Regions from separate parts of the Virgibacillus carmonensis genome, predicted to be linked through region 1. Evidence: predicted binding sites of a transcription regulator. Region 1 holds the regulator's gene; the other holds the start of a gene.
The links. Region 1 encodes Rex, which represses fermentation and respiration genes when NADH is low (regulators of the CRP and FNR family bind a similar motif). Its sites were predicted from a motif close to TTGTGAAATATTTCACAA; they were not measured.
Positions count from the first base shown of each region.

Region 2: qoxA (cytochrome aa3 quinol oxidase subunit II) is a predicted target of Rex. The motif match lies at 4,735-4,752, and genes of this name have one in related genera.

Region 1 is NZ_JBYQFJ010000033.1:22,567-30,143, forward strand. It holds gene AC3G7N_RS17705 (hypothetical protein) at 1-233, shown strand, start outside; gene AC3G7N_RS17710 (ArsR/SmtB family transcription factor) at 348-671, shown strand; gene AC3G7N_RS17715 (cation diffusion facilitator family transporter) at 683-1,618, shown strand; gene AC3G7N_RS17720 (heavy metal translocating P-type ATPase) at 1,674-3,812, opposite strand; gene AC3G7N_RS17725 (ArsR/SmtB family transcription factor) at 3,781-4,167, opposite strand; gene AC3G7N_RS17730 (DUF3231 family protein) at 4,355-5,374, shown strand; gene AC3G7N_RS17735 (redox-sensing transcriptional repressor Rex) at 5,435-6,082, opposite strand; gene moaC (cyclic pyranopterin monophosphate synthase MoaC) at 6,100-6,579, opposite strand; gene abc-f (ribosomal protection-like ABC-F family protein) at 6,712-7,577, shown strand, end outside.
Region 2 is NZ_JBYQFJ010000026.1:12,933-20,509, forward strand. It holds gene AC3G7N_RS16275 (acyl-CoA thioesterase) at 1-85, shown strand, start outside; gene AC3G7N_RS16280 (spore morphogenesis/germination protein YwcE) at 289-564, shown strand; gene qoxD (cytochrome aa3 quinol oxidase subunit IV) at 830-1,183, opposite strand; gene qoxC (cytochrome aa3 quinol oxidase subunit III) at 1,185-1,790, opposite strand; gene qoxB (cytochrome aa3 quinol oxidase subunit I) at 1,783-3,726, opposite strand; gene qoxA (cytochrome aa3 quinol oxidase subunit II) at 3,748-4,680, opposite strand; gene AC3G7N_RS16305 (class I SAM-dependent methyltransferase) at 4,921-5,622, shown strand; gene AC3G7N_RS16310 (DUF2268 domain-containing putative Zn-dependent protease) at 5,654-6,490, opposite strand; gene AC3G7N_RS16315 (hypothetical protein) at 6,686-6,946, shown strand; gene AC3G7N_RS16320 (ABC transporter substrate-binding protein) at 7,251-7,577, opposite strand, start outside.

The DNA.
Region 1 (7,577 bases):
AGGATTCCTTAATCAGAATGATGTTCATGTTATTTATTTCGATCGTTTTAATTCTTATTCAGTTGATCAGACAGGAATCTTTAAACAAAAATTCAAATCAGCCCTTTATTGTTCTTTGTTTATTTGCATTCGTATTATTCATTATTGTCTATAATCAACTGGGACCGATCATCCCTATTTCAGAGGAACCAAATCAAATTGAACACAATCAGTATAGTGCTAACCTGTTATGACTCCTAACATGAGCTTATTTGCCGTGTACTATTTTTTTATCTAAAGTATGAACATATGTTAATATATACATATAATAAGGTAGTCGAATTGATTACAAAAGCGAGGGAACAATAATGACGGATTCCAAAGCTAAACAAAAAAATTTTAAACAACTAGACGAAGAAATATTGTTTGTCGTCTCCCAAACATTCAAGGCTTTGGGTGACCCTACCAGAGTTCGCATTCTACACCTGCTTTTTCAAAGAGAATTATCTGTGAATGATATTGCAGAAAAGTTGCATCTTAGGCAATCAACCGTATCTCATCAATTGCGTTTCTTGAAAAATTTACGACTAGTAAAGTTTCGACGAGACGGTACTACCCTATTCTACTCACATGATGATGAACACGTCATGAATGTATTAAAACAAACGATAGAGCACGCTAGTCACAGTTAGGAGGTATTTAAATGGGGCATGGACACGAGCATGACCATACTCATGGTGCAAACAAAAAAGCTTTATTAATAAGTTTTATCATAACAACTGCATTCATGATCGTTGAGGCGATTGGGGGTTTTGTTACAAATAGTCTAGCTTTACTTTCTGATGCTGGGCATATGTTGAGTGATTCTGTATCACTTGGTGTTGGTGTATTAGCTTTTATTTTTGGTGAAAAAGTTGCAAGCCACAGTAAAACATATGGGTATAAACGGTTTGAAATACTTGCTGCTCTATTCAATGGCGTAACACTTACGATCATTTCCATCTACATTTTATATGAAGCATATCAACGGTTTGCCAACCCACCCGAAGTAGCGTCGACTGGAATGTTAGTGATTGCGATTATCGGGCTATGCGTGAACCTTAGTGTTGCATGGATATTAATGCGTGGGGATACCAAGGATAATTTAAATCTGCGTGCAGCATTTTTACATGTACTGGGTGACCTGCTTGGTTCCGTTGGAGCAATTGTCGCAGCTTTACTCATCCTGTTTTTCAACTGGGGATGGGCCGATCCACTAGCAAGTGTTATTGTTGCTATTCTTGTATTGATAAGTGGATGGAGAGTAACAATGGATGCCATTCATGTATTGATGGAAGGCACTCCAAAGAATATTGAATTGGATGATATTATTCATACAATGGAAACTGTAACAGGAATAATAAGCATCCATGATTTACATGTATGGTGTATCACCAGTGGGCAAAATGCACTTTCCTGTCATGCGGTAGTGAATGGGGATTTATCCATTCATGAAGGTCAAAAATTATTACGAACGATTGAACATGAGTTGGAGCACAAAGGAATTGGTCATGTAACAATTCAGATGGAAAATAATGAACACCCACATGATAATTCATTGATGTGCCAACATGAACAGGATTCTTCCCATAGTCATTAATAATACCCCTCAGCTGAACTTTCAGGTGAGGGGTATTTTAATTAGTTTAAAAAGGTCATTCATCGCTATATTTCGCGTGCATTAAACGTAGAGAATTAAGTACTACGATTAAGGTAGCCCCCATATCAGCAAATATTGCCAACCATAAGGTAAGCCAGCCGGGAATTATTAATAGAAGAGCTAGCACCTTTAATGCTAAGGCAAAAGAGACATTTTGCTTAATAATCGATAGTGTTTTTCTGCTCAAAGAAATAGTGTATGGAAGCTTTTCTAAATCATCCGCCATCAATGCTATATCAGCGGTTTCCAATGCCGTATCTGTTCCAGCCCCACCCATCGCAATACCAACCGTTGCAGTTGCAAGTGCTGGTGAATCATTGACACCGTCTCCGACCATTGCTACCTTTCCATACCGTTCATGTAGGGTCTTTATTGACTCCAATTTATCTTGTGGCATAAGTTCTGCTCTAGTCTCACTTAATCCTAGTTGATTTCCAATAGCCTTTCCAGTTGCCTCATTATCACCAGTCAGCATAACTGTTTTTTCAATACCAAGCTTATGAAGTTTTCGAATAATAGATGGACTACTTGCTCGAACTTGATCTGCTACAGCAAGTAAACCTTTTACCTCTAGTTCCGTTCCAATTAGCATAACCGTTTTACCCTGCATTTGTAATTCTTTAATCTGTTGTTTTGTACCAGTTGATATTGAAACCATTTCTTCAAATAATGATGGATTTCCAATAAAATAAACTGTACTATTTACGGTTGCCTTTGCACCTTTACCAGTGATCGACTGAAAATCCTCAGCTTCATATGCATTTACCTGTTCATTAGCTGCTTTACGTATGATTGCAGATGCCAATGGATGCTGAGAATACGCTTCAATTGCTTTTGCGACACCCAAAATTTCGTCATGACTCATCTCAGATAATCTAATGACTTCCGTAACTTCTGGCTTTCCTTCTGTCAGCGTGCCAGTTTTATCAAAAGCAATAACTTTTAATCTTCCCGTTTCCTCCAGATGAATGCCGCCTTTTATTAAAACCCCTTTACGGGCTGCGTTTCCTATTGCTGTTACAATTGCCACTGGTGTCGAAATTACCAAAGCGCAAGGACAACCAACCACAAGCACCGCAAGCCCACTATATACCCATTCAGACCATTCCTCCCCCCAAAATAGAGGTGGGATCACTGCCACTAATAATGCAATTATCATAATAGCAGGGGTATAATACTTCGCAAATCTATCCACAAACTGTTGAGATGGAGCGCGCTCTGCCTGGGCTTCTTCAACTAAATGAATAATTTTAGCAATCGTCGTATCTTCCACGTGTTTGGTAACACGTACCTCTAAGGATCCCTCTTCATTCAGTGTCCCCGCAAATACCTCATCTCCGGCAGTTTTGTAGGCAGGAATTGACTCACCTGTGATCGTTGCTTGATTGATAGAAGACTGACCCTTTACAACCTCACCATCCATTGCAATTTTTTGTCCAGGTTTGATAAGCATAATATCACCAATCCGAACGTTTTCTACATCGATTTCTATTACTGCTTGATTACGTTTTATGGTTGCTCGATTTGGTGCAATGTCCATTAGTGCCTGAATCGATTGCCTTGCTTTATCCATCGAGTAACTTTCTAAAGCTTCACTCAGTGCAAACAAGAAGACTACTACTGCTCCTTCCCCCCACTCCCCAATAATAACTGCACCAATAACCGCTATAGTCATTAAAGTTTTCATATCAAACTGTAGTTTCATTAAGTTTTTAAAGCCTACTGTAAACAAATCAAATCCACCGATTAAAATAGCTACTCCGAATGTTCCTATTGTAATTGGGCTTTTTTCTCCTAGTTGGATAGAAAGAATGTAACCTGTAATAATGAAAAAAAGGGCTATCATTGCCATGATGTTATCGCGTTTTTTCCAGAAAGATACCTTTTTCCCAAGTTGACGTTGTCGTTCTGGATACACTTTAATGCCGTCGAAGGAACCAGCTTGTTCTAACTGTTCAATAGAGGCCCCACCATGAACGGTTATTTTAGACGCTCCAAAGTTTAATTGGACGTCTTCTACTGTTTGTATGTTACGTATGTTTTTCTCAAACTTTGCTGCACAATTTGTACAGGACAAACCTTGTAACCGATAAACATTCTTGTTAGTTTCCACTATTATCATCTTCTTTCCCATGAACCATAGCGATATATACCAATTGATGAACATGATCATCCGCTAATGAATAAAAAACCAACTTGCCTTCTTTTCGATACTTGGCTAATCTCATATTTCGTAAAAGACGTAAATGATGGGAAGCAGTTGCAGTAGTCGATCCGATAATATTAGCTACGTCACATACACATAACTCTTTTTCTAATGTTAGTGCATAGGCAATTTTTAAACGTGTGGCATCCGATAATGCCTTGAAAATCAATTCAATCCCACTCACCTGGTCCATTTTTGGTTGAATTCGATTTACTTTTTCCGCGTCAAAACAAAATGTATCGCACGTATCTTTAGGAGTTTGTATTACTTTCTCGTCATTCATTTCATTCACCTTCATTCAAATGATTGTTTGATTATTTGTTTATAGTGTATGCTTCCTAAAAATTATTGTCAATTCATCTAAAAATTTTATGGGTCTATATTCTGTAAGTGATTAACGAAGGCTAATGCATAATTACGGACATTTTCCAGATAATACAGATAAAAATATAATTTGGAGGACGTTAGAAATGAGTGAAACCAGTCACAAACCTTTAACAGCACCAGAAATGGCTAATTTATGGTCGTGCTATATGACAAACAGCATGACAAAATGTGTTATAACGTATGGCCTACATTTAAACGAGGATGAGGATATACAACCCCACTTACAAACTGCGTATGACCAGGCTGTATATGCGCTCGATGAAATCAAAAGCATCTTTTTAAGCGAGAATTTCCCGGTTCCCGTGGGGTTTACAAAACATGATGTTAACCTAAAAGCAAAACGTCTATTTAAGGATACTTTCTTTTTGGAATACCTGAACAAAATGGGGAAACTTGGAACACCACAATATGGCAGATATCATTCGATGTCTATACGTGAGGACGTTCGAAATATCTTCAATACTTGTCTTAGTAATTCTGCCACCTTATACAACCAGACGACAGAAACCATGCTTGCTAAAGGTATTCTAATCAGGGCACCTCATATCTCGATACCTAAAAAAGTAAGATTTGTTAAGCGTAAAGATTTTATGGGCGGTTTTCCATTATTTAATGAGAAACGCCCACTTACGGCAATTGAAATCTCGCATCTGTCTACTAACTTGGAGACAAATGTACTTGGATTTATGATTTGCACTGCTTTCGGTCAAACCGCTGAATCAAAGACGATCAGGAGATATATGTTAAGAGGGAAAGAGATTTCGAAAAAGCATATCAGAGTGTTTAGTGACACATTAATCGATAGTGATATACAAGCACCGATGAGCTGGGATGCAGGTTCTTTAAATTCTATCGAAAACGTTTTTTCAGAAAAACTAATGATGTACCACGTTGTCCTCCTTTCTGCAGCGGGAACAGGTAATTACGGTATAGCTTGTGCAGAGAGTATGAGAAGTGATTTACCTCTATGTTACGTTCGATTGGCAGTGGAAGTTGCCCATTATGCGAAAGATGGCACAGATATCATGATTAAAAATGGTTGGATGGAAGAACCACCGCAAGCTGATGACCGAGATAAGCTGATTAAGCAAAAAAGAAGCTAACAAAAGAAGCAGAGGTTGATTCCTCTGCTTCTTTTGTTAGCTTTTAAGATTGCTTAACCGCTAATCCATTTCTGACCCTTCATTTAGCGGGTAATGTTTTAAAAAGTATACCAATGCCTGCAGTTCAACAGCAAGATCAATATGGTGTACGCGAATGTTGTCTGGCACGGTAATCCTTGCGGGCGTAAAATTCAATATACCTGAAACACCAGTATTAACTAACCGCTCTGTGATACCCTCTGCCTCACTTGAAGGAACTGTCAATATGGCAACATGTACGTCTTTCATTTTTTCCTCTAATTGATCAATATGATAAACAGGTATGCCACCGATGTCAGATCCGACTTTACTTGGTTCTGCATCAAATGCCATCATTATTTTTGTATTATTATTTTTCATAAAATTATAGTGAAGGAATGCTGTACCTAGATTTCCAACGCCAATTAGTGCAACTTCAGTTAGTTCATCCTGGTCCAATGTTTTCCTGAAAAATTCTAATAGATAGTCAACATTGTAGCCATAGCCTTTTTTGCCTAAGGCACCAAAATAGGAAAAGTCCCTGCGAATTGTAGCGGAATCTACCTTTACAGCCTCACTTAACTCTTTAGACGAAACACGCGTTTTCCCTTGGAGATGCAAATTATTGATAAACCGGTAATATAACGGTAAACGCTTAGCAGTAGCCTGTGGAATTTTATGTTGTACCACTATTATTCCCCCTTTCCTCAGCGCCTGAAATCTCCTGAATTGCCGCCTTTTTTCTCGATTAAATACGTTTTGCCGATAACCATTCCTTTATCTAATGCTTTACACATATCGTAAACAGTTAACGCAGTTGCAGAGGCGGCAGTTAGTGCCTCCATTTCAACACCGGTACTTCCCTTTGTTTTCACATAGGATTCTATGATTAATTCGTACTTATTATCTGATAAACTCCAGTCAAACGAAATGTCTATTCCTTTTAATTGTAAGGGATGACACATCGGAATCCAGTCCGGCGTCTTCTTTGCTGCCATAATTCCAGCGATCTGGGCAACTGCAAGTACATCACCTTTTTCAATTCCTTGATCCACTATTTTTGTATATATTTCTTCTGATACAACTATACTCGTTCTAGCCGAGGCAATCCGTTCTGTTTCTTTTTTCTCACTAATATCCACCATTTTCGCTCTACCTTGTTGATTAAAGTGAGTGAAATCAGTCATGTACTCATCTCCAATTTTAACGTTATAGTACATTCTAGCAGAAAATTTATAAGAAGTCGTGATTATTTTCACATTTAAATATTGCTTGGTAATTGAGATATGCGATACACTTATAATACTGAGGTGAGCGCAATGATTATTATGCAATTGAATGACGTTAGTAAGTCATTTGGAGCAGAAAAAATATTATCAAATATAAAGCTTGAAATTAAAGATCAGGATCGAATTGCGATCGTTGGTAGAAATGGTGCAGGGAAATCAACCTTACTCAAAATAATGGCTGGCGAATTTTCCTATGACGAGGGTGTTATGCACAAACCAAAAGACCTAACAATTGGTTATCTATCCCAGCACACTGGTCTTGAATCTACTAAAACAATTTGGGATGAAATGCTGGATGTGTTTCAGGCATTAATCCAAAAAGAACAAGAACTCAGGAAACTTGAAAAAAATATGGAACAAGCATCTACTTTGTCTGATGATAACTATAACCAGCTCTTACAAGAATATGACACAAAACAGCAGGCTTTTATCACAGAAGGCGGATACTCATACGCGTCATCGATTAAATCGGTACTAAGCGGCCTTCATTTTTATGAGGACGATTACCAAACATCAATAAGCACATTAAGTGGTGGCCAAAAAACACGATTAGCATTAGGTAAGTTGTTATTACAAAAGCCTGCTTTACTCATTCTTGACGAACCTACTAACCATTTAGACATTGAAACGCTCGGTTGGCTTGAAAATTATTTAGCAAGTTATCCAGGCGCCGTTACAATTGTATCTCATGATCGTTACTTTTTAGACAAGACTGTAAACATTGTCTATGAAATTTCCTATCATAAAGTTAGGAAGTATCATGGATCATACAGTAAGTATCTGGAAAAACGTGCACTTGATTACGAACAAGAAATGAAGGAATTTGAAAAACAACAATCTGAAATTAAACAGCTTGAAGACTTTGTACAAAAAAATATTGTTAGAGCTTCCACAAC
Region 2 (7,577 bases), on a different contig from region 1:
TTGTTTTAATTATGTGGAGCAAAAAACTGAAGCTATTCCAGATTCATTACGAGAAAATCTAGAAGGTTATGTTGTTGTAAATTAAATATACTGATACGCACTTTCAATAGGCGAATTTACATTCTACAGGAACCTCGATGATCATCTTCTTATCTTTTCCCCTATGCAACGTTAAATTTGACCAATTAATGGACAAATAATGAATGTTTTGTGTCATTTTTACAAATAATTTGATATACTATAAGTAGAAACCGCATGCAACGTGTATGTAGTAATAGGAGATGATTTATGATGGGTATTGCAGTGATGTTTATGTTATTGGCAACGCTTACCCCATACCTATTTATTCGCCTGAAGAAGCGAGTAATTGCTGTAATTCAGAGCGTGTTACTTGTGGGTATGTGGCTATACTTCCTTGAAGTAATGTTCCAGGCTGCACCTGCTGCATTTTCGTTAACATGGTCAATGTTTTATTTGAGTCTTATTCTCGCAGAAGTGGCTTGGGTGATGTTCATCATTCACATGGTTAAACAGCCAGCAACATACAAACGAACTTATCAGTAATAAGAAAACCCCCCTTTTCCTGTGGAGAAGGGGGGTTCTTTTGTTGCTATGCCTCACAGCGAAACAGTTGCAAAACCGCTTGTATAAAGGCAACGAAAGAAATGCTGAGGAAAAGCACTTTTGGTGAATAACCTGAATAGAGTGCTCCCCAGAGTGAAAAAGCAGTGAGTAAAATACAGAGGATAAACCCAATAATAGGCTTCCACTTTAATCCGAATTCATTTGCGTGTTTGTTTAATTCCAAAACCGGTCACCTGCCTCTATATTAATGGTCCATATGCTCCTGGTGTTGTTCTTGCTGATTTGGATCACCGCCATGATCATGGCCGAACGACATGGTAAACAGGGACCCTGCAACAACAATCGAGGCAATTACAAAACCGTGAAACATCATATTCCAGGGTACATGGCCATTTCCGCTTGCGAATTCGGTCATGTGCATAAACATGAACAACTGAATTCCTGCTTGTATGACGGCTAGAGCCATAATGGCAATGATAACCCAGGTTACCGGCAAGTCAGATCTAAGAGCCGTCCAAGCCGCCAGCAATGTGAGGGAAAGGGATAATAGAAAGCCAATAATATGGTTAACTGGGATTTTTCTGGATTGTTTTTGCATGTTAAACCACCATCCCGATTAAATAGACACTTGTAAAAATAAATATCCAAACGACGTCTAAGAAATGCCAGTACAAGCCTACAATGAAGACTTTACGGCTTGTGACTGGTGTAATGCCTCGCTTTGCAATCTGAATGAGGATCAAGATTGCCCAGCCAATGCCCAGTGTCACGTGTAGTCCATGCGTTCCGGCAAGTATGAAAAAGGCTGACCAAAATGCACTGGATTGTAATGTAGCTCCTTCATGGGCATAATGTATGAACTCTTCCACTTCAAAGCCAAGGAACGTTAAACCAAGGACTAAGGTAATTATAAGCCACGTTATTAAGCCTTTCTTTGACCCACGACGCATTTCGTGAATGGCAATTCCACACGTGAAACTGCTGGTGAGTAATAAGAAAGTCATGATGAGTGTGGATCCTGGTTCAAACAGTTCTGCTGGTGTCGGCGCATCCGCAGTTCTTCCAAACAATACGGCATAGGTAGCAAATAATGTTGCGAACAAGGCAATTTCTGCAGCCAGGAAAATCCAGAAGCCAAGAATGCTTAATCGTCCACTTTCTGTTCGGTATTCCAATGGTCCAGATTTAACTTCTTGTTCACTCATGATTTAACCCCCTTGCTTCCTGCTCAATGCGTTTAATTTCATCTACTTGTACATGATATCCTTCATCATAATCAAAGGAACGAACTCCCATCATAATAACTACGCCAACCATACCGATAATTGCGAGTGTAATCCATTCAAAAACAAGCGCGAAACTTGCTAAGAACAGGAGTCCCATCATGATAATCGGTTTTCCTGTATTGCTTGGCATATGAATGGGTTCTAACTTTTCCTCATCAAAGGTTGTTTCACCTTTTTCTTTCATTCCTATAAAAGGGTCGTAGCTATTAATTTCCGGTACCGTTGCAAAATTGTAGTGTGGTACTGGTGTTGGTGTAGCCCATTCTAGGGTTCTGCCATCCCAGGCATCACCTGTTTCTTCTCGCTCACTGTACCTGAAGCTGTAATAAATGTTGTAGACAAAGATGGCAAAGCCAATTCCCATTCCAAACGCTCCAATTGTCGAAATGAAATTAAGCGAGAACCACTCAGGCATGATGTAAAATACTCTTCGCGGCATTCCGTCTAGTCCAACAAAGTATTGTGGGAGGAAACAGACGTGAAAGCCCATGACAAAGAACCAGAAGCTCCATTTGCCAATTCGTTCATTCAATTTGTGTCCGAACATTTTCGGATACCAGTAAATTAATCCTGAGAAACAGGCGAATACCGTACCAGCGATTAACACATAGTGGAAGTGTGCAACCAAGAAGTAGGAATTATGGAACTGAAAATCCGCCGCAGCCATTCCGAGCATCACACCTGTAACCCCACCGATAACAAAGCTCGGGATGAATGCGAGTGCCCACATCATGGATGTCGTAAATTGAATCCGCGATTTATATAACGTTCCCAACCAGTTAAATATTTTCACACCAGTAGGAACTGCAATCAACATCGTTGAAATCGAGAATACTGAGTTGACAAATGCTCCTGCTCCCATCGTAAAGAAGTGATGTACCCATACCAGGAAGCTAAGTCCCGCAATTAGGATAATGGACCATACCATTGCCTTATAGCCGAATAATCGCTTTTTAGCAAATGTCGCAATAACTTCAGAGAAGATACCAAATGCCGGCAAAATGACAATATATACTTCGGGATGTCCCCACATCCAAAACAGGTTCGCCCACATCATTGGTAAACCTTCACCTGTGAGTGTAAAGAATTGCGATCCGAATATACGATCAATTGTCAGTAATGCCAAAGCTACGGTTAATATTGGAAACGCAAAAACGATAATGAAACTAGTTACTAACGTAGACCAAGTGAAAATTGGCATTTGAAACAGTTTCATACCTGGTGCTCGCATTTTTAGGATGGTAACCATTAAATTAATTCCGGTTGCCAGTGTACCAATTCCAGCGAGTTGCAGACCGAGTAAATAAAAGTTTTGACCAGGACCTGGGCTCATCGCTGCGCCTGCAAGTGGTGTATAACTAGTCCAACCTGCATCAGGTGACCCCCCGATAACAAATGAAATGTTAAATAACATTGCACCGAAGAAAAAAGACCAGAAACTTAGTGCATTAATAAATGGAAAAGCAAAGTCCCGAGCACCGATTTGTAAAGGAACTACAATGTTCATCAGGCCTATTAAAAATGGCATTGCCATAAAGATGATCATTACCGTACCATGTGTTGTAAAAATTTCATCATAATGTTGCGCACCTAAGAAATTCATATTTGGAAAGGCTAACTGCACCCGCATCATCATAGCATCCATTCCGCCACGGAATAACATAGCGAGCGCACTTAGGATATACATAATCCCAATTTTTTTATGGTCAACGGTAGTCAGCCATTCGCGCCACAACCAATTCCATTTTTTGAAATAAGTCAAGATGAAAAGAATTGCTGACGACACGAGCACAATAGCAACCATTCCACCGTATATTAGCGGTTCACCTGTAACAAAAAATTCATCGAGTTTCATACGTTCACCTACTTTCCTTTACTAGTCTTCGTTTTTATGTTGGCTGTCATTTTCTAAATGTAACACCTCTTCGTACGTATCACCGTAACGTTTAATGAAATAATCCATGCCTTCTTTTGTTCCGTGATTAACCCACTGCAAGTGAGTTGATGAAAATGTCATTGTTTCTACTATCCCAGGCTCCAATATCGTATTGTATTTATCCTGAGTCAACTTGGGTGCATTCGCTTGTTTTGTATGTACCCAGTCATTAAAGTCGTTTTCATTTTCAGCATATACCTGAAAAGTGTGCTTAGCAAAACCTTCACCATTGAAGTTTGAGTTTCGGCCATCAAATACCCCGGTCTCATCTGCTTGCAGGTACAGTATATTTTGCATACCGGCCATATTGTACTTTTGTCCACCGAGTGCAGGAATCCAAAGTGCCGCCATAGAGCCTGTTGAGGATAATCTAAATTCGATGGCACGATCGGTCGGAATGTGCAAATAATTGACCGTTTCAATGCCTTGCTCTGGATAACTAAAGAACCATTTCCAATTGGCTGATGTCGCATAAACGACGAGTGGTTCTTTTTCACTAGATGATTCTGGTGGATCTTCCAAATCAAAAAGCGTTGTAACAGTAGGGAAGGACAAAGCAGTAACAATCAGAATCGGAATAATGATCCAGATTGCTTCAATGATGTTGTTACCATGCAAATTCGGCTTATAGCTATTTTCCTTTCGATTGGGATGGTCGCGGTATTTTACCAGAATAATTGCAAATGCAACAAACACAACTACTGTAATCCCAGCCATGTAGTAAAGGGAATACACAATAAGATCTTTCTGGCTTTGTGCAACTGGACCTTTCGGGTCGAATACAGTTAATTCGCCACAGCCACTTAACAAGAAAACCATGCAAAGTAGTATCAGGCTAAGCCATTTTGTCCGATGGATTTTTTTACGGTTCATGAGGAAACACTCCCACTGAATATAGTTAACATATAGTTACGTATTAATGGTCTTTTGTGGATAGTATAACAAATGGAAGAAGGAATCGAATAGTTATAAGCGGCTTCCCATCAAAAGTTCGCTATTTTGTCGGAATTCTGCTACAAAATGTTCGATGATTAGCTTGTTTGTACGGCTCACCATTATCACATCTTCACATACGTTAGCAATAGATAAAAATTCAATGTATGGAGGAATATAATGAGTAATTCCTATCTAGACTTGTTAGCTTATTTTGGAATTGGTGGGGCGCATCCGGGTGGAAGTGAGTTAACAAAAAAGCTAGTAAGCAATGAGAATATCCAATCTGACCATTATGTTTTAGATATTGGCTGTGGGACAGGGCAGACAGCAGAATTCTTAACTCAAACCTATGGTTGTAAAGTTGCAGCCGTAGACAATCATCCCATTATTATTGAAAAAGCAAGACAAAGGTTTACGAAAGGAATGGAACTTGTGGAGGTCATAGAAGGGGACGCACAGGACTTATCATTTAGTCAAAATACGTTTGACTTTGTTCTAGCAGAATCCGTTATCACCTTTAGTCATATCGACAAGACATTATCAGAGTTATTTAGGGTATTAAAACCAAATGGATCCATGCTTATAATAGAAATGACAGCTGAAAGACCTCTTTCTGCAGCAGCACAAAAAGAGGTAAGCAGCCTCTATGGGATAGATGAAGTGTTATGTGAAGAGCAGTGGGAAGAGAAGATCCATCGTGCTGGTTTCACTAATGTTGTAACCATCGATACACCAAAAGAGCTAACCCAAACAGAAATTACGGACATGAACCCATCCGAATATATTTCTGAACAACTATATGATTTATGGGATCAGCACACATCAATTCTGGAACAATCCACTGTTCCTCTTGGTTATCGCGTATTCCGTTGTTGGTGAGATGAAGGGGCAGGTTAAAAGGGAAACAGGATTATTCAGATGGAAACTTTGATTCCGCTATCATTTCTTCGGAAGGTATCGTTAGTAGATTAGTATTGTTGATGTTTTCATGTAGTTTGCAAAATGAATCGACAATCTGAAATCCTATGGTATACCCAATCCACTTTGGAAGCGTCTCATTTCCATCACCATACAAAAAGGCGTGGTGCTGATTGGTTCCTTTCATATGTAAATTGGGAACAAAGGCTTTTTTCCAGATAGGCAAAACATCGTCATACGTGTACAGATGTGTCCACGGCGCTAACCATTTGTCACCATACAATGCTTGAACAGCACACTCCCCCAGCCCTTCCAAAACAAGCGAATCTTTTAATGGTAAGTCATCTATCTTCTCGTTTAAAAAGCTTAATCTGCAAGCATGATTATACTCATGAGCTAAAAGGGCTTTTACTTCTTCCGTTCCTACATGTGGAGACAAAAATAAAAATAATGCTTCATTGAATGTTGCTCCATTTTTACGAGTGAAACTATTTATGGTCGGTAGTTGAGCCTGCTTTATCGGAAATATAATGATAGGAAAATCCGGCCCATTCCATTTCTTCCTTAAATAGTTGTATTCTAGTTCCACAACTTCCCATATCTTAGACGCTAACATTTTATGAATGGAAGGAATGATAGTAGTTTGTTCATCAGGTTCAAATAGCCCATAGTTTACTAATATATAATGTATTTCCTCTATATTCATCCAGGGAAATAAGCTTTTCAGCGGGCTGCATAATACCTCACAATGAACAGCATAGGAATCCTTAGAGTCTTTGGATTTTCTTGTGTATTCACGTAACCATGGGCGTGAGTCGATAAGTGGCAAGCTATTTACCTCCTTTTTTTGCGTGCTTTCTTTATGTATATGTGTAATGGTAAATGTGTAGTAGCAAAAGAATGGAACCTCCTCTTCAGTAACTTTTGTAGAACATGTGTAGTCGTCCATGCAAATTACAATTTGTTTCATAGTCTAATAGTACATAATAATTTTATGTAAATCTGACGAAAAAGGAGGAGACATATGACTCAATCGCATATGTATGACCTTTGTTGCAGGTACAAAGGAAAAAATGTACGAATAGCTTGTAAGGATGGCAGGACTCATGTGGGACATATTACTAGAGTCGATAGAGGGAATGTTTGGATTCGCCCTAGAGGGAACCATGGAGGATGTTACGGTTACGGATTCTTTGGTGGATACGGTGGTTATGGTGGTAACGGATACTCCGTTGCTCTCGGTGCTATTGCCGGGATTGCTTTAGCATCTGCCTTTTTCTGGTAATAATAAAATGGTTTGCCAATGAATGAAGAGGAGTTTTTTTTACTTGAAAAAAGGAACCTCATTTTCAGCTTGGATCATATAGAAAAAGGGTGACGAGAATTTCTCATCACCCTTTTTACTAAGCAAGGAAAGTATAAGTTTTGGCGTTATATATCTGGCTCCAGCGCCTAGACACGACAAGCATAAGCAGTTCGCTTCCGTGCGAGCAAAGCACCCACACTGCACCGGTCTGCTTATGCTTGTCGTGTCTTTCAAGGCGCCCTGAGCTTTTCTTGTTCTATTATGTCGGGGTGACGAAGTTCTTTTAGTCACGTGACCAATGCTCACTCGTAACACTTGTTTCAGCGAATTCCAGAGTGGTTCGGTAAGGCTTAAAGTCAACCTCCTTATTGACCGCGTAGAGACTTTCTGGGGAAACAAGGAATAGCGCAAGTACTTCATTATAGACATAGCGGTCAATATCTTCCGCTGCTCTTAAAATTTGTTCACGCTCCGTTTGAAGGGTCATTCTCGTATACAGACGACTAAACTCAGGTTGAATTACACCCGCACGAAGAGCACCATCTTTTCCGAAAAATTCACGATGGAAAAAAGCGGGTGTCCCTTCTAAAAATAGTGCACTTGCTGATGC